3 regions of the Rhizobium sp. KNZ14-9A genome follow, and region 1 is predicted to be linked to each of the others. Evidence: riboswitches for the same ligand, from Rfam matches in the RefSeq annotation. Region 1 holds a riboswitch; each other region holds the start of a gene.
The links. Region 1 has a riboswitch for thiamine pyrophosphate ahead of thiM (hydroxyethylthiazole kinase). Riboswitches for the same ligand answer to the same signal wherever they lie in the genome.
Positions count from the first base shown of each region.

Region 2: linked by a shared signal. The riboswitch ahead of thiC (phosphomethylpyrimidine synthase ThiC) and the one ahead of thiM (hydroxyethylthiazole kinase) in region 1 are both predicted to bind thiamine pyrophosphate.
Region 3: linked by a shared signal. The riboswitch ahead of ACR9ZQ_RS27425 (YkoF family thiamine/hydroxymethylpyrimidine-binding protein) and the one ahead of thiM (hydroxyethylthiazole kinase) in region 1 are both predicted to bind thiamine pyrophosphate.

Region 1 covers NZ_JBPGXB010000004.1:1,603,670-1,610,818, reverse strand. The annotation lists gene ACR9ZQ_RS37775 (GNAT family N-acetyltransferase) at 1-258, opposite strand, end outside; gene thiD (bifunctional hydroxymethylpyrimidine kinase/phosphomethylpyrimidine kinase) at 442-1,254, opposite strand; gene thiE (thiamine phosphate synthase) at 1,251-1,886, opposite strand; gene thiM (hydroxyethylthiazole kinase) at 1,883-2,683, opposite strand; TPP riboswitch at 2,735-2,832, opposite strand; gene ACR9ZQ_RS37755 (aldehyde dehydrogenase (NADP(+))) at 3,043-4,566, opposite strand; gene ACR9ZQ_RS37750 (DUF4139 domain-containing protein) at 4,792-6,669, shown strand; partial or broken gene ACR9ZQ_RS37745 (pyridoxamine 5'-phosphate oxidase family protein) at 6,838-7,149, opposite strand, start outside.
Region 2 covers NZ_JBPGXB010000001.1:244,666-251,814, reverse strand. The annotation lists gene ACR9ZQ_RS01265 (thiamine phosphate synthase) at 172-780, opposite strand; gene ACR9ZQ_RS01260 (thiazole synthase) at 777-1,550, opposite strand; gene thiS (sulfur carrier protein ThiS) at 1,554-1,751, opposite strand; gene ACR9ZQ_RS01250 (FAD-dependent oxidoreductase) at 1,756-2,733, opposite strand; gene thiC (phosphomethylpyrimidine synthase ThiC) at 2,733-4,556, opposite strand; TPP riboswitch at 4,649-4,780, opposite strand; gene ACR9ZQ_RS01240 (hypothetical protein) at 5,336-5,635, shown strand; partial or broken gene ACR9ZQ_RS01235 (plasmid pRiA4b ORF-3 family protein) at 5,744-5,824, shown strand; gene ACR9ZQ_RS01230 (AraC family transcriptional regulator) at 5,898-6,824, opposite strand; gene ACR9ZQ_RS01225 (SDR family oxidoreductase) at 6,925-7,149, shown strand, end outside.
Region 3 covers NZ_JBPGXB010000002.1:4,167,697-4,174,845, reverse strand. The annotation lists gene ACR9ZQ_RS27445 (ArsR/SmtB family transcription factor) at 21-362, opposite strand; gene ACR9ZQ_RS27440 (SDR family NAD(P)-dependent oxidoreductase) at 464-1,234, opposite strand; gene soxR (redox-sensitive transcriptional activator SoxR) at 1,321-1,785, opposite strand; gene ACR9ZQ_RS27430 (NADPH-dependent FMN reductase) at 1,867-2,442, shown strand; TPP riboswitch at 2,628-2,741, shown strand; gene ACR9ZQ_RS27425 (YkoF family thiamine/hydroxymethylpyrimidine-binding protein) at 2,732-3,340, shown strand; gene ACR9ZQ_RS27420 (ABC transporter permease) at 3,355-4,146, shown strand; gene ACR9ZQ_RS27415 (ABC transporter ATP-binding protein) at 4,143-4,898, shown strand; gene ACR9ZQ_RS27410 (ABC transporter substrate-binding protein) at 4,909-5,913, shown strand; gene ACR9ZQ_RS27405 (acyltransferase family protein) at 5,979-7,149, shown strand, end outside.

The DNA of each region.
Region 1 (7,149 bases):
GCCACGTGCCGTCGTGTCATAGCAGGCAAAGCCAGCGAGCTTGCCGTTTTCGACGGCGATCAGACAGGCAACGGGCTGGCGGGAGAAGGCGACGGTGACTTCACTTGCCCAGTTTTCGCTGAAGTGCTCGCGCACCCAGCCGGCCACGACGTGAAGTTCCGGCGGCAGAGCCGGACGGATTGTGATGCCGACGGAGCCGGCTTTTTCTTTCAGTTCCGCGAGCTTCGTGGAATATAAGCTCACAAGCAGGTCCGACACCCGAATTCCTCCAGTTGTTCCGCTATTACGGAATGTATCCCCTTTTAATGACATAGCTTTGGATATATGGGCGGCCATGTCAACAGGCTTTTTACGAGGCAGGCTCGGTTCAACTGAGGGTAGGTAAAACAAAACGGCCCGGTTTGACCGGGCCGTTGGGCAATCTTTAAATTGTGATCCGGCTCAGATCCCGGCGTCTATCCACAGGGCATGGAAATGATGGACAGGTCCATGGCCGGAACCGACCTCCAATTCGCCTGCGAAAGCGACCGCTTGCGCAAGATAGGTTTTCGCGGTCGCGACGGCCACTTGCGGCAACGCGCCCTTTGCGAGCTCGGCGGCAAGCGCGCTGGAAAGGGTGCAGCCCGTGCCATGTGTGTTTTTGGTCGGTACGCGTTTCGCCTCGAACCAGTGAAGGCCAGAGGCGGTCGACAGCACGTCGGGGCTTTGGTCGCTGTCGAGATGGCCGCCCTTGACCAGCACCGCGGTGGGGCCGAACGCACGCAGGCGCTCAGCCTGTGACGCCATCTGCTCGCGGCTTTCAGCAACCTCTTCGTGCAGCAGCGCGGCCGCCTCCGGCAGATTGGGGGTCAGCAGCGTTGCGAGCGGCAGCAGGTGCCGCGTCAGCGCATCGACGGCCTGCGGGTCGAGGAGCGCTGCTCCACCCTTGGCGATCATGACCGGATCGACGACGATAGGGATGTCGCGATGAGGTGCCAGCGCCTCGGCAACAGCTTCGGCAATGCCGGCATTGGCGATCATGCCGATCTTGACCGCGTCGACGCGCACATCGGCAAAGACCGCCTTGATCTGCTGAGCGACGAAGTGCGGCGGCACGAGATGCACGCCGGTCACTCCTTGGGTATTCTGCGCCGTCAATGCCGTCAGCGCCGCCATGCCATAGACGCCGCGCGCCGAGAAAGCTTTGAGATCGGCCTGAATGCCGGCACCTCCAGAGGGATCGGAGCCGGCGATGGATAAGACGTTGCGGATCATCGGCGAACCTTTCGGATTCCCTCGGCGATGCGGATCGTCGCTGCTCGCGGATCCGGCGTACCGCAGATTGCCGAGACGACAGCAAACCCATCGGCACCTGCCGCGAAGACGGAAGCGACATGCTCGCTCTTCAGTCCGCCGATCGCAACCGTCGGAACGGGTGCGGCTTTCACCAGCTTCGCCAGCCCATCGAAACCGATCGGTTGCTTGTGGTCGGTCTTCGTGGATGTCGCAAAGACCGGTCCGATGCCGGCATAGTCGACAACAGCTGGGTCGATGGCTGCTGCCAGCGCTTCGGTCTCGACCGACAGGCCGAGGATCATGTCCGGGCCGATCATCGCACGGGCGGCGACGGGTCCCGCATCGTCCTGGCCGATATGCAGACCGTCGGCGCCGATCGCAACGGCTGCCTCGACGTCATCGTTGATAACAAGCAAAGCGCCGGTACCCTTTAGGATATCTTTGAGCGCCAGACCGGTCTCAATCATCCTTGTCGTTCCGCCATGCTTGTCGCGCAGCTGCACCATTGTTGCGCCACCGGCGACGGCAAGCCGCGCAGTCTCGACCATGCCGATTCCGGCGCAGAGATCGGGGTCGAGAACGAGGTAGAGGGAAAGATCGAAGCGTTTCATGCGGCGCTGATCCTGACCTTTGCATCGAGTGTCGCGCCATCGAGCGCGGCAAGCTGATCGAGGAAGCGCCAGGAGAAGGAGCCGGGACCATCCGCATTTTTCGCGGCCTCCTCGCCAGCAACAGCGAAAGTAGCAAGTGCAGCAACAGCGGCTGCGAAAGGGTCTGCGGCAATGGTGGCGGCGAAGGCGCCTGTCAGGCAGGTCAGCGAGCAGCCGAGCGCGGTCACCTGCGGCATCAGCGGCGAGCCGCCTTCGACGCGCAAGGCCTGCGCGCCGTCAGTCACGAAATCCACGACTCCGGTGACGGCGACGACCGCGCCATGCCGTTCGGCAAGCAGCCGCGCGGATGCCTCGGCCTGCTCAACCGGGTCACGGCTGTCGACGCCCTGGCCACGGCTCTCGCCGCCGGCAAGTGCGATGATTTCGGAAGCATTGCCGCGAATGATCGTCGGGCGAAGCGCCAGGAGATCGGCAGCAGCCTTGCGCCGGAAGGATGTTGCGTAATGAGCGACCGGATCGAGGACCCAGGGCTTGACATCCGCACTGGCCGCCGTTGCCGCGGCATGCATGCCGTCGATCCATTGGGTGGAGAGCGTGCCGATATTGACGGTCAATGCGCCGGCGATCGCGGCGAATTCTCCCGCTTCCTCGGCGGCATGAACCATGGCGGGCGATGCCCCGGCCGCAAGCACCACATTGGCGGCGATGTTCATGGCCACGTAGTTGGTGATGCATTGTACGAGCGGCGGTTTCGCGCGCATCGCCGTCAACAGTGCTCCGGGTGTCTTGTTCTCCATAGTACCCCTTTCAGGCGGGGCAGGCGCGGGAACGATTGTGCGATGAAGCAGTCTTCGACCCGAGCGACTCCCTCCGCCGGCATTATCCGGTTCAGGTTCGAAGGGTGCTTCTCAGCCAGTCTTGTGAACGGGCGCCCCTGTCTCTCAACGGCACTCTTTCTTGCAGAGAATGATGCCGGTGTCACTGGCAAAATGACGGTCTTACGAACAAGAATCCGTACCTGGCGCCGACGCGCCGACTGGAGACAGCTGTCGTCAGTCGAGCTGGTGTCTGCTTGCAGCCGGTGCGGGAGCTTGCCAATCTCTCCGGCGGTCCCCTTAGAGACACCGCCGTCTGAAGTCTGGCAAGCTCCGGTACATCAACGCAGCGGAGCCGGAAGCAGGTTACTGGTGAAATCCTGGTACGAAACGGGCCGCAGGAACCTGTAGATAGCGAGCGTCCCGACGGAGGTCGATCTGCCGTCGGCAGTTGCCGGATAGGGGCCGCCATGCACCATGGCAGGCGATACTTCGACGCCGGTTCCGAAGCCGTTCACGAGCAGTCTTCCGGCCAGCATTTCCAGCTTGGGAACAAGGCGCTTTGCGTCCGGCTCGTCTTCGCTCGCAATGTGCAGGGCAACGGTCAGCTGGCCTTCGAGGCCATCGAGGACGCGCTCGAGTTCTGCAAGATCGCGGCAGCGAACGATGAGGCCGGCTGCACCGAAGACCTCGTCCTGAAGCTCGTGATGCGCGAGAAATGCCGAAGCTGTCGTCTCGAAGAGAGCGGCCGTGCCTTCGAATTGACTGCCCGGCTTGCCATTGGCAACGAGACGGACTTCGGGATGCTTTTCCAGCCGGGCGACGCCATCGCAGAATGCCTTGGCGATGGAGCCCGTGAGCATCGTCTGGGCGCCGACATCGGGCAGAAGCTCCCGGCTCTTGGCAATGAAAGTGTCCAGACCTTCGCTGTCGACGGCGAGAATGAGGCCGGGATTGGTGCAGAATTGTCCGGCACCCAGGACCAGCGAGCTCACGAAAGCCGTTGCGATTTCTGCCGCGCGGCTCTTCAGGGCATTCGGGAAGAAGATGACCGGGTTGATGCTGCTCATTTCGGCATAGACCGGGATCGGCTGCTTGCGCTCGGACGAGATCTTCATCAGCGCAGTACCGCCGCGGCGCGAACCGGTGAAGCCGACGGCCCGAATTCTGGCATCGGCCACCAGCTTCTGTCCGACTTCGAAGCCGGTGTCGAAGAGAAGCGCGAATGTGCCGGCATGCAGGCCCGCCTTGGCGACGGCGCGCTGTACGGCGCGGCCAACAAGCTCGGACGTGCCCGGATGGGCGGAATGGGCCTTGACGACAACAGGGCATCCTGCCGCGAGCGCAGACGCCGTGTCTCCGCCGGCGACCGAGAAGGCGAGCGGAAAGTTCGATGCGCCGAAAACGGCGACGGGGCCGAGCGGAACATTGCGAAGACGCAGATCAGGCTTCGGAACCGGCTTGCGGGAGGGATCCGCGCCGTCGAAACGAAGCTCCTGGAACCGGCCTTCGCGAACCTCCTTCGCAAACAGCCGAAGCTGTCCCATCGTGCGAGCGCGCTCGCCCTCGAGACGTCCGCGCGGAAGTCCGGTTTCCGCCATCGCCCGCACGATCAGCTCGTCGCCGATAGCCTCGATCTCACTGGCAATCGTTTCAAGAAAGGCAGCGCGCGTTTCCAGATCGGTTTCCCGGTAAGAGGCGAACGCTTCCCATGCAAGCCTGGTTACCTCTTCGACGTCTTCGGCGGAGGCGCCACCGAAAGAGACGGGCAGTGCCGTCCCTGTGGCTGCCTCGACGCCGTAGAGCTCGCCACGCGTGCCGCGCTTTTCCGATCCCGCGACGAGCAGGCTTCCATTGATAGTCATGACGGATTTCCTTTCAAACAGACTCGAGCCACGTATATAGGCGTTCGCCTTCTCATTTTCACGACATCTTTGCCCGATATCGCATCGAAGATGGACATCTCCTGCAGAGATTTGGTCGCCTCGCCGAACGGGTAGACGACGGCGCACGCAAAAGCAATTTCCTGTCGAAATGCCGCCCCTTTTTTACGCTCATTCTGCGGCGGGATTAAATATCGAGGGGGCCACATGAAATACGCATCCGCTGTCTGTGCGGCGTTTACCGCAGTATTGCTGTCCACAACCGCATCGGCGCAAAGCGGAACGATTAAGTCGATCCGGCTGTCCTCCGGTGGTGTGGCCGAATATGTGCGCAGTCTTAATGTCGGGGACGACGGCAATGCCGTCGTCGAGGTGCCGACAGACCAGATGGATGACTTCCTGAAGACTCTCGTCGTATCGGGACCGGCGCCCGTGAAGGGGCTTTCGACCACCGGCCCGAGCATGGTCGACGAAACATTCAAGGTGCTGCCGATCAAGCCGCAAGATCTGGATTCGGCCGCCGGTGTGCTGAGGGCTCTGAGAGGCGCGCCTGTCTCTGCGAACGGGGTGAAGGGACGCATCGTCGGGGTAGAACCTCCGACGGAGAAGCAGCGCGCTCGGCTGATCGTGATGCTTGACAGCGGCGCGTTTGACGTTGCCGAGATCGGTGGCGCCATGGCTTACAAACTCGACGACGCCAAAGATGCCGAGATGATTGCCCGGGCAGCGGAACTGCTGTCGAGCGACAGAGTGCAGGGGACGCGAACGGTCACCATTGCGCTCGATGGCAAGGCGTCCGCGGCAGTAGACATCTCCTATGTCGTCGCAGCCCCGCTCTGGAAGCCCTCCTACAGGATCATTGTCGACGCCAAGGGCAAAGCGCGATTGCAGGCATGGGCCGTGCTGGAGAACGCGTCCGGCGAAGACTGGCACGGGGTTTCGATATCCCTGACATCAGGCAAGCCAGTGACGCTTCGCCAGAGACTGTACGCAAGGACATGGCCATCACGTCCGGAGGTTTCGACCGCATTTCTGGACGGAGCAGGCGCCAAACGGAGTATGGTTGAGGGTGCGTTGCTGAATAGGCCGGCCGCCGAGGCTCCTGCACCCGTTATGGCCGCTCCGGCCGCCACTGTCACGGCCACTGCCAACGAAGGTGACGTGGTCGCAAACTTCGATCTTCCTGGCGCATACGACCTGAAGAACGGCGAGACGATTTCCGTGCCGATCCTCGATCGCGAGATCGAGGCGAAGTTCGTTGCTCTCTATCGTGAAGGAGCCCAACATCCGGATGCCGCGCTGGTGCTGACGAACGACACGGGTAGCTCGTTGCCGCCGGCGATCGCGGCGGTCTATGACGAAAAAGGGCGCTATGTCGGCGATGCACGCATAGGTAACATGAAGCCCGGCGGAGTGGAAACGGCGACATTTGCAGCTGATCAGAAGATCGAGCAGGAAATGGCAACCACCACGTCTAGCTCCTTCCGAACGGTTGTCGTTAAGGACGGCTATCTCGACGCGACGCTCGAACGTCGCATGCGAAAGACCTTCACCGCCTGGGGCGCGGATGCCGACAGGACGTTCATCGCGGAAGACCTAGGCATGGCAGAGTGGGAGCTCGTTCCATCAGAGAATGTGGAGGAAACGCCGCAAGGTGCACGGGCGACTGTCATCGTGCCCGCCGGCAAGAAGGTTTCGACGACCATCGACTGGCGCATGACCGAGAGCGAGACGCAGGCGATTGCCGATATCGATGACACGGTGATCCTGCAATGGCTCGACGAAGGGCCGTCCCCGGAAATTGCCGAGAAGCTTCGGCGCCTTGTGACGGCGAGGACGGCTCAGAAGGAAGCGGAAAGGGACCTGTCGACGGTTATGCAGGCGATCGAGGACGCAACATCGGAGTCTTCGCGTATATCCGCAATGCTCGCCTCTGTCGGTGATACGCCGCTCAAGCAGCAGTTCCTTCACGACCTGACGGAACAAGAGCGGTCCATCAAAGAGCTACGGGCGCAACGCGACGAGGTGCGCACTCGGCTTGAAAAGCTTCGAAAGGAACTTGGAGAAGCAATCGCGCGTCTGTAGGCGGTCTTGCCATGAATTGGCGTTGCTCGAAGATAGCTGAAATATTTTCGCGGCCAGCTTTTCCACCTGGCCGCGCAAGGGTGATTTCTTGTGTCGATCACCTCTTGGGCATGCTTACGGAGCGTTGGCTTTTATGCGCGCATCAGAGCAGATCATAGCTTGAAGATATTAGAGGTCGACTTTTCCGTTCTCTTCGCCGTCCCGGTATTGAGCCGAAAGCGCTGCAACCTTGATCAGGATAAGCCCAGGCGTGTGTACGCCCTCGGGAAACCATCGTTCCAGCCCCTTGGCCCAATGGTTCTCGAATTGTGAAATGTCCTCGATGAGAGAGGCGTCACCATCGATTGCATGAAGATCCCCGGCTTGCCGAGCAGGTGCGGGGGCGCCGTAAAGGTCAGCAGCACTGCGCTGTCTTTCCTAATCTCCAATATTTTGCGGGTGTCCGCATAGGAGAAAAACCAGGAATCACCGTCATATTCG
Region 2 (7,149 bases), on a different contig from region 1:
CCGATCATTCGACTGGTGGAGATCATATCAGACGTATCCGGGCTCCGTTTTTAGGAAGCGCCGCTCGGCAACTCGTGAAATTCCCGTTTCCGGCGCGATCAGCGTCCACAGCGAGTCGACGCTCGATATCGGACTTCCTGAAGAGCACACCACGGAAGCGTGGTGGTACCCTCAATAACGCCACGGTGCCGTGCGATCGATCCATTCGCGCGTCCGCGCTTCGGGATCGGCGTTCAAGGTAATGTCGGTGACAACGGCTGCGGTGTCGGCGCCCGCGTCGAATACGCCCTGTAGCCTGTCGACATTCAAGCCGCCGAGCGCCACCAGCGGCAAGGGTGCGACACGCCTTTTCCAGTCTGTGATCCGTTCCAGACCTTGCGGCGCCCATTTCATCTGCTTGAGAATGGTGGGATAGACCGGACCGAGCGCCACATAGGCGGGTCTCGCAGCCAGAGCCGTTTCAAGCTCTGACTCGTCATGCGTGGAGAGGCCGAATTTCAGGCCGGCTCTGTGAATAGCATCAAGGTCCGCTTCCACAAAATCCTCCTGGCCAAGATGGATGAAATCGCATCCCTCGTCGATCGCCAGTTTCCAGTAGTCGTTGACAACCAGCTGGCAATTCGCCGCTGCGCAAACGGCCTTGGTACGACGGATTTCCTGGCGCAGGATCTCGTCCGGGCGATCCTTCACGCGCAGTTGCACCAGCTTGACGCCCAGCGGCACGAGACGTTCGATCCATTCGGAACTGTCGACGATGAGATAGAAGGGATCGAGCCTCATGCGAAAACGCCCTTTCCGACAACCGGGGTGGACGGTACCGCCATGTCGCGCGGCTCAAGGATGCTGGAAAGATAAGCGAGCCTTCCGGCCTCGATCGCCTTGCCAAACGCCTCGGCCATGGCAGGCGGATCGCCTGCGACGGCGACCGCGGTATTGAGCAGCACCGCGTCGTAACCAAATTCCATCACCGTTGTCGCATGCGACGGCCTCCCGATCCCCGCATCCACGATCAGCGGGATGTCCGGAAAGGCGCTCCGCATTGCCTTGAGCGCGGAAGGGTTGCGCGGACCGGCCGCAGAACCGATCGGCGCGCACCAGGGCATCAAGACCCGACATCCGACGGAGACCAGTTTTTCACCGACCACCAGATCGTCCGTCGTATAGGGAAATACGCAAAACCCTTCCGCGCAAAGTATGCGTGCGGCTTCGACCAGTTCGAACACATCCGGCTGGAGACTGTCGTGATGGCCGATCACCTCAAGCTTGATCCAGTCGGTACCAAATACTTCGCGTGCCATCTTGGCGGTCAGGATCGCCTCCGACGCACTGTGACATCCCGCGGTGTTGGGCAGGACGTGCACCGCGAGCTGGCGGATGAGTTCGAAGAAGGCTCCCCCCATCTTTCCGCCGGCCGTTTCGCGGCGAAGCGAGACCGTGACGATCTCCGCACCGGACCGGCTAACCGCCTCGGCAAGGACGGCCGGTGACGGATAACGCGCGGTACCGAGCAGAAGCCGCGAAGACAACTCAGCATCATAAAGAGAAAGCATGGATCAACCTCCCTGCATCGGGGACAGGATTTCGATACGATCACCGTCGTCGAGTCGGTGGCCGGCTCGGTCCTCGCGATGCACGAGATCTCCGTTGACGGCGGTTGCCAACCAGTCGCCCTCGTATTCCAGAACATGAAGAAGTTCGGCCAGGGTTACGGCCTTGCAGTCCTGGGTTTCGCCATTGATGATCAGTTTCATGGGGTTAGCCTTTCAGACGTGAATGTCGCCCGAGGAGAATATCGGCGGCCCGCATAGCCATGGCGGGTGCCAACAGGAAGCCATGCCGATGCATACCGGCGATGGCGAGCCCCTCCTCCGTTTCGATTACTTGCGGAATGTTGTTGGCAAACGCCGGACGTATGCCAGTCCCGGTCTCGATAACGCGTGCCTCGCCAAACGCCGGATGCAGCGCGTAGGCCGTGTTCAGGAATTCCATTAGCGAACGCGCGGCAATCGGTCCGTCATCTTCGGCCTCGATCATCGTCGCCCCGATCATGAAACGGTGATCGTCGCGGGGCACGATGTAGATCGGATGGCGTGGATGCAGCATCCTGATCGGCCTGGAAAGCGTCACATCCGCAGTTTCCAGATAGAGCATTTCGCCTCGCACGCCGCGCAAGCCGGAAAGTCGCGGTATCGCCGCTGGCCCGGTGCAGTCGAGCACGCCAGCAAATCGCCGGTCCTGCGGCTCGTGTCCGCCGAAATGGAAGACCACGCCGCGCTCACGGAGTCTGTCGGCTAGCCCGGCCAGTGCGCGCCGTGGATCGAGATGAGCTTCCTGCTCGAAGAAAAGAGCCTTTTCGAAGCGGCCGGCAAGGGCAGGTTCCAGGTCGCCTACGCCCTTGCGATCGATCACGACATGACCGGTCGTGCGCGCGGCAAACCGGGCGAGATCCGGAAGGTCGCGTGGCTGCGCCACTACCAGAGTACCGCGGCGACGAACCTCGCCGGGCACGGCCTCCTCCCACCATCCGGCTGCGCCCAGCCCCAGTGTCAGGACAACGTCTTCGGCCGCCTCCCGCTCGCAATAGGGTGCCAGCATTCCTCCAGCAAAATGCGAGGCGCCAAGCCCCGCCGCGCCGGCCTTCTCGATCACCTCAACCGAAAAGCCCCGCTTGACAAGTTCATGGGCCGCCGCCAGGCCGGCAACGCCGGCCCCTTTGACGACAAACGCAGCCACTATGCGTTCCTCGGAAGGTTTTCGACCGGCATGTAAAGATCGCCGCCATCGCGATATTTGGCGGCCATTGCTTGCAACCCCTCCCTCTGCGCTTCGGCGCGGATATCGTGCGAAATCCGCATCGAGCAGAATTTCGGGCCGCACATGGAGCAGAAATGCGCCACCTTATGCGCCTCCTTCGGCAGTGTTTCGTCGTGGAAGGAACGGGCGGTTTCCGGATCGAGCGAGAGGTTGAACTGGTCCTCCCATCGGAACTCGAAACGGGCGCGCGACAACGCATCGTCGCGCACCCGCGCCGCCGGATGGCCCTTGGCGAGATCGGCGGCATGTGCCGCGATCTTATAGGTGATGACGCCCACCTTGACGTCGTTGCGGTCCGGCAGGCCGAGATGTTCCTTGGGCGTCACGTAGCAGAGCATGGCGGTGCCGAACCAGCCGATCATCGCAGCCCCGATGCCGGACGTGATGTGGTCATAGCCCGGCGCGATATCGGTGGTTAGCGGTCCGAGCGTATAAAAGGGCGCCTCGCCGCAGACCGCGAGCTGCTTGTCCATGTTTTCCTTGATCTTGTGCATCGGTACATGGCCGGGGCCTTCGATCATCACCTGGCAATCCTTCGTCCAGGCGATTTTCGTTAACTCGCCGAGCGTTTCCAGTTCTGCGAACTGCGCCGCATCGTTGGCATCAGCGATCGATCCCGGGCGCAGGCCATCACCGAGCGAGAAGGAAACGTCGTAAGCGCGGCAGATGTCGCAGATCTCCTCGAAATGCTCGTAGAGAAAACTCTCCCTGTGGTGGTGCAGACACCACTTGGCCATAATCGAGCCGCCGCGGGAAACGATGCCGGTGACGCGATTGACGGTCAGCGGGATATAGGCGAGCCGCACGCCGGCATGGATGGTGAAATAGTCAACGCCCTGCTCGGCCTGTTCGATCAGCGTATCGCGATAGACCTCCCAGGTGAGGTCCTCGGCAATGCCGTTCACCTTTTCGAGTGCCTGGTAGAGCGGCACGGTACCGATCGGCACCGGCGAATTGCGGATGATCCATTCGCGGATATTGTGGATGTTGCGGCCGGTCGACAGGTCCATGACCGTGTCGGCACCCCAGCGGATCGCCCAGACCATCTTCTCGACTTCCTCCGCCATGGACGAGGTGACGGCGGAATTGCCGATATTGGCATTGATCTTCACCAGGAAGTTCCGGCCGATGATCATCGGCTCGCTTTCCGGGTGATTGATGTTGGCGGGAATGATCGCCCGGCCGCCGGCGACCTCCTGGCGGACGAATTCCGGGCTCACATGATCGGGAATATGGGCGCCGAAGCATTCGCCATCGCGGCTCATGGCCTCCGCCTGTGCCTTGCGGCCGAGATTTTCGCGGATAGCGATGAATTCCATTTCCGGAGTGATGATGCCGGCGCGCGCATAGGCGAGTTGGGTCACGGCCTTGTCGCCCCTCGCCCGCAGCGGCTGGCGCTTGGCCGGAAATTCCGGTGTCAGCCGTTCGCCGCTGACAAAGCCGTTGTCTTCGGGACGCACATGGCGGCCTTCATAGGCCTCGACATCGCCGCGGGCGAGCACCCAGCCGCGACGGAACTGTGACAGACCCTGCTCGATGCGGATATCAGCGCCCTCGACAGTGTAAGGGCCGGAGCAATCATAAACGACGACAGGCCGCTCGCCCGATGTCGGATGGACGCTGATCTCGCGCATCGGCACGCGGATGTCGGAGTGCATATCTCCGGGGATGTAGATTTTCCGCGAGGCCGGTAGCGGGCCGGTAGTGACGGTGGGTGTGACGTTCTTTGCAGCAATGGTCATGGTTTGAGGCTCCAAGTTGCAATTGGAGACCCAGTCAATCAGCCGGAATGATGAAAAGACGCCGGCATGGAATCCACGCGGGAATCCGAAGCCTTCGAGCGCTTGCACCGTCCCTACGCCAGTATGAACTGGATCAGGTTCAACGGGTCACTGCGCCACAACAGGCAAAGCCATATTGTCCAGCAGTATCTCAGCCCCTTGCCGGGACCCCCCTGGTGAATGTCGCAAAGACTATGTCCTGGGCCGAGTTCGTGTCAACCGTGGAACTTCCGTCGTCCGGCTCTTGGACATGTTTTGATGTGGAAACCGGGCAGATGATGGAATGTGGGAGAAGGATGTCGCCGAACTTCCAAATTCTCGCCTTGAAGGGATAAGAACTAGCTAAGCCACTGACTCTCGATGGATACGCCGTTTGAAATGCGAACGACCCTATTTGGAGAAGTGCGCAAGCCGAGGCCGCTGGCATTGCGGAGCTCGGTGTCGATGCGGGATTGGATCGACTTCTGAGCGGAGGCAGAGACATCGGGCATGCAGTGCCCCCTACACATAGACCAGATTTCGCGCTGCACATTCTCCGATACCGGCGGACAGGCCGAAGTGACTAAAATAGTGCTTCTTCTTCTCCAACATTGCTCTCTACAGTCATCGGTCACTACCCGATAATAAGACGACGCCACCGGGCCTCCAAAATAGCCGGCACGATTTCGGACCTTTGTTGACATGTGGCTTCGATTGACCCTGCAACCGCTCAAGCCTAGGGTCGCGCCATCGTAGGAAACATGCTCGATCTGTTGTCCAGACCTGAAGGTATCGCGATCATCGCGGCGTTGATAGGTGCCGGCGCCGCGCTGTTCGGTCAGCTTTTGTCTGGGATGATCGGCATCTCGTCGGCCATATCCTGTGCGACGTGCAATGTCCGAGCAGGTCGGGCCTTCTTTGCTCAAGGCGTGTACTGTCTCGAACACATCCTTCCGCGACTGTCGATGCGCGCCTCGAAGCTGATTGCGCCAAGGCGTCTTAGGCGCCGGCTCATCCAATGCCCGATCGTCATGATCGTTCTCGATCTCCGTGTCTGGTAGCAGTGCCCTGGCGGTGGCTCGGCCCGAGAGGCTCATCCGCTCCTCGATAGCGAGCCGAAGATTCTGGATGAGATGAAAGCGATCCGCCACCTGAGACGCTTGTGGGGCAAGGATGTGCGCAACGCTCTGCGCTCGAACGTCAAACGGCGTCTCTATCAACCGAAACCGAAAGCCACCCCAAAGAAATGAGTTGGGTGAGGGTCGAAGTGGAATGTCTCAAAAAAACCCGAGCCTACATCCATCCTGACCCGCAGCAACGGCTTCAAGCCGCGTTGGCTCCCGCTTGTCTTTCGCGCCACAGAGAAGGCGACAGGCCGGTCGCCCGCTTGAAGGCATTGCTGAACGCTCCTTGCGAGGAATAGCCTATCAGGGCGGCAACCGATGCCACCGGCAAATCGTCGTCCCGCAGCGCCCTGCAAGCAATGTGAATACGCCACCGAGCAAGATAGCCGAGCGGCCCGATACCTGCCGTCGCGGTAAAGCGCGCGGCGAAGCTCGACCGCGACATCGCGCAGGCCCGGGCCAGTTCGTCTAAATGCCACGAGCGCGCCGGGTCCTCATGCATGAGCTGCACGGCCGGCGCGAGGCGTGGATCGCCTAGTGCGCGCAACCAACCCCGGGGAATGCGGCTGTTGCCATTCATCTGTGCCCGCAAAATCTGAACGAACAGCAATTGCGCCAGCTGCGATGCGACAAGGGCGTTTCCCGGAAGGCGCTGCGTGCGCTCGGTCACCAGTTCGTCGAGCAACCACCGAAACCGCCCGGCCTGCTCGGTCGCACCGTCGATGCGCAGCCACGGCGGCAGGGCTTCCGACAGAAGCGTGCCGCTGGTCGGATCGAGCAAGACATGCCCACCCAGATAACTGCAATCCGCTCCATCGCCCAGGGTGACGAACGAGCGGCCGCGCCCGGAAAACAGCGCCATCGCGTCGAGCGGCGTCACCGACGGATCGCTCGATACTGTGTAGGGGCGCTGCGCCGTCAGAAGACCGACATCCCCTTCTTCGAAGCGCACAGGCGCTTCGCCATCGATCTGCGTCCAGCATGCGCCCTGAGTCAGGGCGAAAAACTTGATCGACTTCGGGGCCGGAAACCGGAGGGCCCATTGCCCCCCTGCGTCAAAGCCACCGGTTACCATCAATTCCACGGTTGTGAGATGGAGAATTTCGGAGAGTGCGTCAGAAGTCATCTTTGGACTATCGCGTATGTATCTTAGACGTTCAAGCATTCTCAATCCGACTTGACCGGCTATTTTACGGTTGAAGACATTAACCGCTTTCGGAGCATTTATGGCAGACGACACAGTCCTAATCACCGGCGGAACCGGATTTATCGGGCAGCACACCATCATCGCAGCGCTTGCCGCCGGTTTCCGGGTACGGGCCGCCATTCGATCGCTCGACCGGGAAGCAGAGGTCCGTGCCTATCTGGCCCATGGCGGCGCCGAGCCGGGGGACCGGCTAAGCTTCGTCGAGACCGACCTGCTCAAGGACGAGGGATGGGCCGACGCCGCG
Region 3 (7,149 bases), on a different contig from region 1:
CTTCGCAAGAGCTGGCAGGCTCAGCCCGTCTCGGCAACCGGAAAGAGACTGAAAAGTGATTCGAGGAAAGCCATGACGCTTTCGTTGCCCATGCTGTAATAGACAAGCCGCCCGTCGCGCCGCGTATTGACGAGGCCTTCGAGCCTCAGTCGCGCAAGCTGCTGGGACACCATAGCCTGCTGTATTCCAAGGATATCCTCGATTTCGCCGACCGTCTTTTCCCCTTCCGACAGGATACAGAGGATGAGCAACCGGGTCTGATGGGCTAGCGCCTTCAGGAGATCGCTCGCCTCGTGGGCTTTGTCAGCAAGCTTCTGCAAGTCCTGGCCAGTCATGCCCGGCTTCGGTTTAGGCAATGGCATTTGCTTCTCGGAAGGAGGTAATAGGATAGATCAGTACAATATCATATTCGCAGAAGCGAATTCGTCAAATGTCGCGAAATACCAAAAAAAGTCCAAACAAATCAGCAAATAAGCTGGCCACCATTGATCTCCAGGACTTGACCCGTGATGTAACCTGAGAGTGATGGAGCCGCCAGGAAGAGATAGGCGGGGGCACAATCCTCTGCTGTTCCGAGCCGCTGTAGTGGGATCGACTTGCGCGTCTGCTCCAGCTTTTCACGCGATGAATAGCGTGCATGGAAATCGGTTTCGATCGTGCCGGGCGAGACGCAGTTGACCCTGATACCATCAGGCGCAAGCTCTCGGGCCAGCGCTTTCGAATAGGTCGCAACAAATGCCTTCGATGCGGAATATATTGCAGAACCGGGGCTTCCGCCCGTCAGCGCCGAAATCGAAACCGTGTTGACGATAGCAGCGCCCCCTGCCGCCCGGAGCGCCGGAAGCAGCGCCCGCGTCAACTCCACCACCGACGTCTGGTTGAGGCGCACGACAGTCTCATAATCGGTATCGGTTAGCTCACCGGCTGGAAAACGCCCATACATCGTGCCAGCATTGTTGACCAACACATGCACCTTGTCGAAGAATTCGAGCGCCTCTTCCGCAAACTCCGCAGCCCCGCCCGGCTGCAGGAAATCTGCCGGTAACAGCAATGCCCGGCGCTCCGATTCGGCGGTCAGGAGAAAATCCGGCAGTTCGCGTTCCCCATGGCGCCCGGTATGGACAAGCACGCGCGCACCGCAATCCAGAAACTGTCGGGCAACTTCGAGGCCGATACCGCGGCCAGCACCTGTCACGACGACATTGCGGTTTTCGAACAATTTGGGATGAAACACGAAGCTCTCCTCCTTGCGGGCCGGCCCGCCGCTTGCGCTATCAGGCCCAACATATGCGGTCATCAGCCAAAAGAAAGCCCGAAGGTCTAAGCCCCCGGGTCGAGAAGCCGCGCACCGGTGCCTTGTCTGCCGAGCACGTCGAAGGGATTGCGCAGCGGGCAGGCGTCGATCGAGAGACAGCCGCAGCCAATACAGCTCGTCAGATGGTCACGCAGCAGGCTCAGCTGCTTGATGCGCGCATCGAGATCATCCTTCCAGAGCGCCGACAGTTTCTGCCAGTCCCCGACTGTCGGCGTCCGGCTCTGCGGCAGGGTTTCGAAGGCAGTCTGGATTTCGGCAAGCGGAATGCCGACCCGTTGCGCCACCTTGATAATGCCGAGGCGCCGTAGCACATCGCGGCCGTACCGGCGCTGGTTGCCGCGGGTGCGGATGCTGGAGATCAGCCCCTTCGCCTCGTAGAAATGCAGGGCAGAAACCGCAAGTCCGCTGCGCTCTGCCACCTCGCCCACCGTCAGGAGCCTGCTCAAGGAGAATGCCGGATTTTGCTGCATCGCCTATTGACCTCAATATTAGTCGAGGTTTTATAGACTCCGCTCCCGAGGCCGTAAAGCCGCAACGAGAAGGAGCAATGCATGCAGAAACCCATGAGGCTTGCGGTCATCTACGGCAGCACGCGCGAGGGGCGCATCTGCGACAGGGTTGTGAAATGGCTCGAAAGAGAGTTGTCCCGCTTTCCACAATTCGAGATCGACATCATCGACCCGCTGGCATTCTCGCTGCCGCGAGAGCATGTACCGCATCATCCGGAGGCCAGGCGGCTTGCTGACAGGCTCCATCAGGCCGATGGCTTCATCCTCGTCACGCCGGAATATAACCACAGCTTCACCGCTTCCCTGAAATTCCTCATCGATCTCTTCGCCGAGCCGTGGCACGGCAAGCCGATCGCCTTCCTCTGCTATGGCGGCGTCTCCGGCGGATTGCGGGCGGTCGAACAGCTCCGCCTCGTCTTTGCGGAGCTTCACGCCGTCACGATCTGCGATGCCGTCAGCTTCAATTCCCCCTGGCGCCGTTTCGACAATGAAGGCCGACTGCAGGATACCGAAGATGCGTTGCGCCGGCTTTCCCGAATGATGGCCCAGTTGCAATGGTGGACTGAGGCACTGATCGCCGCCCGCAGCGACACTCCTTATGCCGGCATCGCCGCCTGAGACAACGACATCCGATTCCGTCTCTGGCAGGTACGGAACCGGCTGGGCACCCGGACAGGACCTCCGTCCGGGTGTTCCTCCCAACACTTGACAGCTGCGTCCGAACTGCCCTGGCCCTTTCCGACCGTGTAGCCGGATAGGAATTTTACGGTTGCGGTATCGCAGGCCCGGTGCTAGCTTCCGCCACAATTTCACGGGGGAGCTCCGAATTGCCGGGGCTGAGATGTGAGGCGCATGCCTCCGGACCCTTCAAAGCTGATCTGGGTAATGCCAGCGGAGCGAGGTCCAAATGTTTTCCGGCGCACAAGTGTCTCTATATCCGATGTCCGGCAATTTCGTCGGCATCATCCTTGACGCTATCAAGGCTCTCGATCCCTATCGTGATCATCTTCGCATCGAAACCGACGATATTTCCACGCTGATGGTCGGCCCGCCCGACGTGTTGTTTGCCGCCATGCGCGACCTCTTCGTCTCGGCTGCCGCAAGCGGCGAGCATTGCGTATTGTCCGCAGCGATCTCGCGGGGCTGCCCCGGCGAACCGGATGATGCGATCTGTGGCGCCGGCCTGTCTTCCAGCCGATCCGAGCCGCTCGCCGAGCGAGTGGAAGCCGCGATCGCGGCAGTCAAGGACACCACAGAAACCGGCCAGCCAACGGCCGCCCAATTTTCTCTGTACGTTATGGGAACGGGCACCCATATGGACGAGATCTACGGCTGCATCGATTTCCTGAAGCGCTCGGGCACATTTGACCGCTCCAAGAATTTCTGCACCAAGCTGTGCGGCGATGCCGGCGCGATCTTCGCGACCATCCATGAAGCCTTCTATCGCTTTGGCGATCCCGAAGGCCATGTGACGCTGGATATCACGGTCTCCGCGAACAGCCCGAGCAAAGCCTGAGACGCTTGACGGCAATGACCTTATCGAAACCGGATTCGACATTTGCGCCACTGAGGCGGGCCTTGCCCGCCATTCTTGCCGTGTTTGCCTTCCTGGCCGTCTGGGAGCTCTATGTCGATCTCTCCGGCATCAAGCCCTCCATTCTGCCCTCGCCTTCGCGCATCCTGACACAAGGCTGGCTGAACAGGCAGGCGCTGCTCGACAACACCTGGCCGACGCTTGGCGCGACGCTCGGCGGTTTCGCTTTGTCGCTGGTCTTCGCCTTCGCCTCGTCTGTGCTGATGGATTTCGTGCCCTTCATGCGCCGCGCGCTGCTGCCGCTCTTCATCGTCAGCCAGACATTGCCGCTGGTCGCGATTGCCCCCTTGGTCGTGCTCTGGTTCGGTTTCGGGCTGCTGCCGAAGCTTCTGCTCGTTGCTCTCGTCACTTTCTTTCCGCTGCTGGTAGCCCTGCTGCAGGGCTATGAAGCGACGGACCGAGATATCGCCGAGCTTCTGAGTTCCATGAAGGCAAGCCGCTGGCGCATCTTCTGCCTGGCGAGGCTTCCCTCCGCCATGCCCTTCTTCTTTGCCGGCCTGCGCATTTCGATCACCTATGCCGTGGTCGGCGCCATCTTTGCCGAATATGCAGGTGCCGCACGTGGCCTCGGGATCTATATCCTCAATGCCAAGAACAATTTCCGGCCCGACCTCGTGCTTGCCGCCGTCGTCGTGAGCGCCCTCCTCACCCTCTGCCTCTTCGGTCTCACGCTGGCGGTGCAGCGTTTCGTCATGCCCTGGCAATCTCCTGCGGAGAAACGCCCATGAGCGGGATGCTTGAGCTGAAGAACGTCTCGAAATCCTTCGACGGCATGGAAGTGCTGGAGGACATTTCTCTTCATATCGCCAGAGGAGAATTCGTCTCGATCGTCGGCCCCTCCGGCTCCGGCAAATCGACGATCCTCCGTTTGCTGACACAGGCGCTGCAGGCCGATAAAGGCCACATTCTCTTTGACGGCATGTCGCTTTCGCAAGCGGCGCACGCATTCGCCTTCATGCCCCAGCGCGATGCGCTGATGCCGTGGCGAAGCGTCATCGACAATGCGATCCTTGGCCTCGAAGTGCACGGTATGCGCCGCAGCCAGGCACGAGCGGTTGCCGCCCCTCTCTTTGAACGCTTCGGCCTTGCCGGTTTCGAAAATCACTATCCCGCGGCCCTTTCAGGCGGCATGCGCCAGCGCGCGGCCCTGCTGCGCACCGTGATCCAGCGGCAGGACATGCTGCTGCTCGACGAGCCCTTCGGGGCACTCGACGCGCTGACCCGCACCCAGATGCAGGAATGGCTGCAGGGCATGTGGACCGATCATCGCTGGACGGCCCTGCTGATCACCCATGATGTGCGGGAAGCCGTTTTCCTGTCTGACCGCATCTATGTGCTTTCTGCCCGCCCGGCGGCCGTGATCAGGGAGTTCGAAGTGCCGCTGAAAAGGCCGCGCACGCTTGCCGATCTCGGCTCCCCGGCCGCCCAGGCGATCGAAACCGAAATTCTTCAAACATTGCTGCATCCGCAAAGAACCTGAGGAGGTCCCGATGCTTCTCACCCGCCGACAAACCCTTTTTGCCGCCATGGCCGCAAGCCTCGCCGGCCGTGCTGCCTTCGCCCAATCCGCCGCCAAGGTGCGTATCGCGCTCGACTGGACGCCGAACACCAATCATATCGGCATCTATGTCGCCAAGGCGAAGGGCTTCTATGAGGCCGCCGGCCTCGATGTCGAGATCCTGCCCTATGCCGATACCAGCGCTGGCACGCTGGTCGCGAACGGCGTTGCCGATTTCGGCATTTGCGGAGAGATCGAGACCTTTACCCAGCGCGCCGCCGGCGCTGATGTGAAACTCGTGTATGCCGTCGTGCAGACGGAAACCGGCAGGCTGATCTTCAAGGGCGGCCGCAACGATATCAAAAGCCCCAAGGACCTGGACGGAAAAACCTATGGCGGCTTCGGCGGCGCATGGGAGGAGGCGCTCGTCTCCGCGATGATCCGCAACGACGGCGGCAAGGGAACCTTCCAGAATGTCACGCTCGGCACCTCGGCCTATGAGGCGCTCGATAACGGCGCCGTGGACTTCACGCTGGAAATCTACACCTGGGAGGGCATCGCGGCCCAACTGGAGAACCGGCAGGTCGGCCGCTGGCGCTATAGCGATTACGGCATACCTGACGAACAGACGACCGCGATCGCTTCCAGTGACGCCTATCTCTCGGCCAATCCGCAAAATGCCCGCGCCTTCATCCAGGCAACGCTCAAGGGTTACGCCTATTCGGTCGATAATCCGGACGAGGCCTGTGACCTCCTGATTGCCGGCAGCAACGGCGCGTTGCTGAATACCGAACTGGTCAAGGCATCGCAAAAGGCGCTGGTCGAAGGCCATTTCCTCAAGGGCGACAATGGCACGATCGGCATCATCGATCCGGCCAAGGCCGAAGCGATCGGCGCTTTCCTGTTCGACCATGGCATCCTGCTTGATGCCAATGGTGCGGCGTTGAAGGAAAAGCCCGATTTTTCCGGCTATTACACCAACGATCTGCTTGGCTGAGATGACCCTGCCCTTGCCGGCAGCAGCTTTCCGCTGCAAAGTCCGGCAAGGAGCGAGGGAGTGACATGCAGCAGCAGGACCGGGTGGCCGGAGCGGATTTCTTGCGTGCAGCCGCCTGCCTGCTTGTCCTTATCCACCATCTCATTCTGCGCATCGACCTCAACAAGACCGAAGGATTGCGGCCGACGCTGACCGCCCTGCGCTTCGGCAATTTCGGCGTCGCCATCTTCTTCATCCTCAGCGGTTTCCTGCTGGCCTTGCCGTTCTGGCGTTCCCTTGATGCCGGTTGCGCCATGCCTGACCTGCGCACCTATGTGCTGCGTCGCGCGGCCCGCATCGTGCCCGGTTATTGGGTGGCTCTGACGGCGGGCTTCATCCTCAGCATTACTCTGCTCGGGCACGCACTGACGCCGGAACTTGTTATGCGCTATGTCAGCGGTCTCTTCTTCATGAGCCAATGGCACTGGCGCACCTTTTTTCCTGTCGAAGGCAACGGCCCGCTCTGGTCCATATCTTTCGAAGTAACGAGCTACGTGCTGCTGCCGCTTGGCTTCCTCTGGCTTTTCGCTATCCCGGAAAAACGCCGTTCTCCGCTCGTCACGCGCCTTGCCTGGTTCGGCATCATTGCCGTGACGCTGCTTGCCCACGAGACCTTCCGCACGCTTGTTCCCCCCAACGAGATTGATCGTGGCTGGCAATATGGCATGCAGGGCGGCGCGAAGGAGTGGATGCCGAACTATAATCCCCTCGGCTTCTTCGCCGTCTTTGCGCTCGGTACGCTCGCAGCCGGCATTCAGATCATGTTGCCGCGAAAGCATCAGATCTGGTTTGACATCGTTGCGCTTGCCTGCCTGGTCACCGCCGGCTCCCAGCTGCCGCTTTCAACAGGCGGACCTTGGGAAGCCTATGGATGGCTCGGAATCCCCTACGCCTTTCCGCTGTTTCCGGCGATGATCGCTGTTGCGCTTGTGGCCCTCTCACGCTCCGTGCTGCTTGCGGCATTGCTCGACAATACCTTCATGCGCTTCACGGCAACCGTCTCATTCGGCATCTATATCTGGCAGGACATCGTTCTAACCTCGATGCAGACGATCTCTCCGGCCATATTCGGCATCGGCGAAGATCATCCGCTACGGGACTGGTTTATCGGCTGCATCTTTGCGACGGCGATCACTTTTCTTCTCGCAAGCTTCAGCTATTTCGCTGTCGAACGACAGGCAATACGGCGCGCCGCAC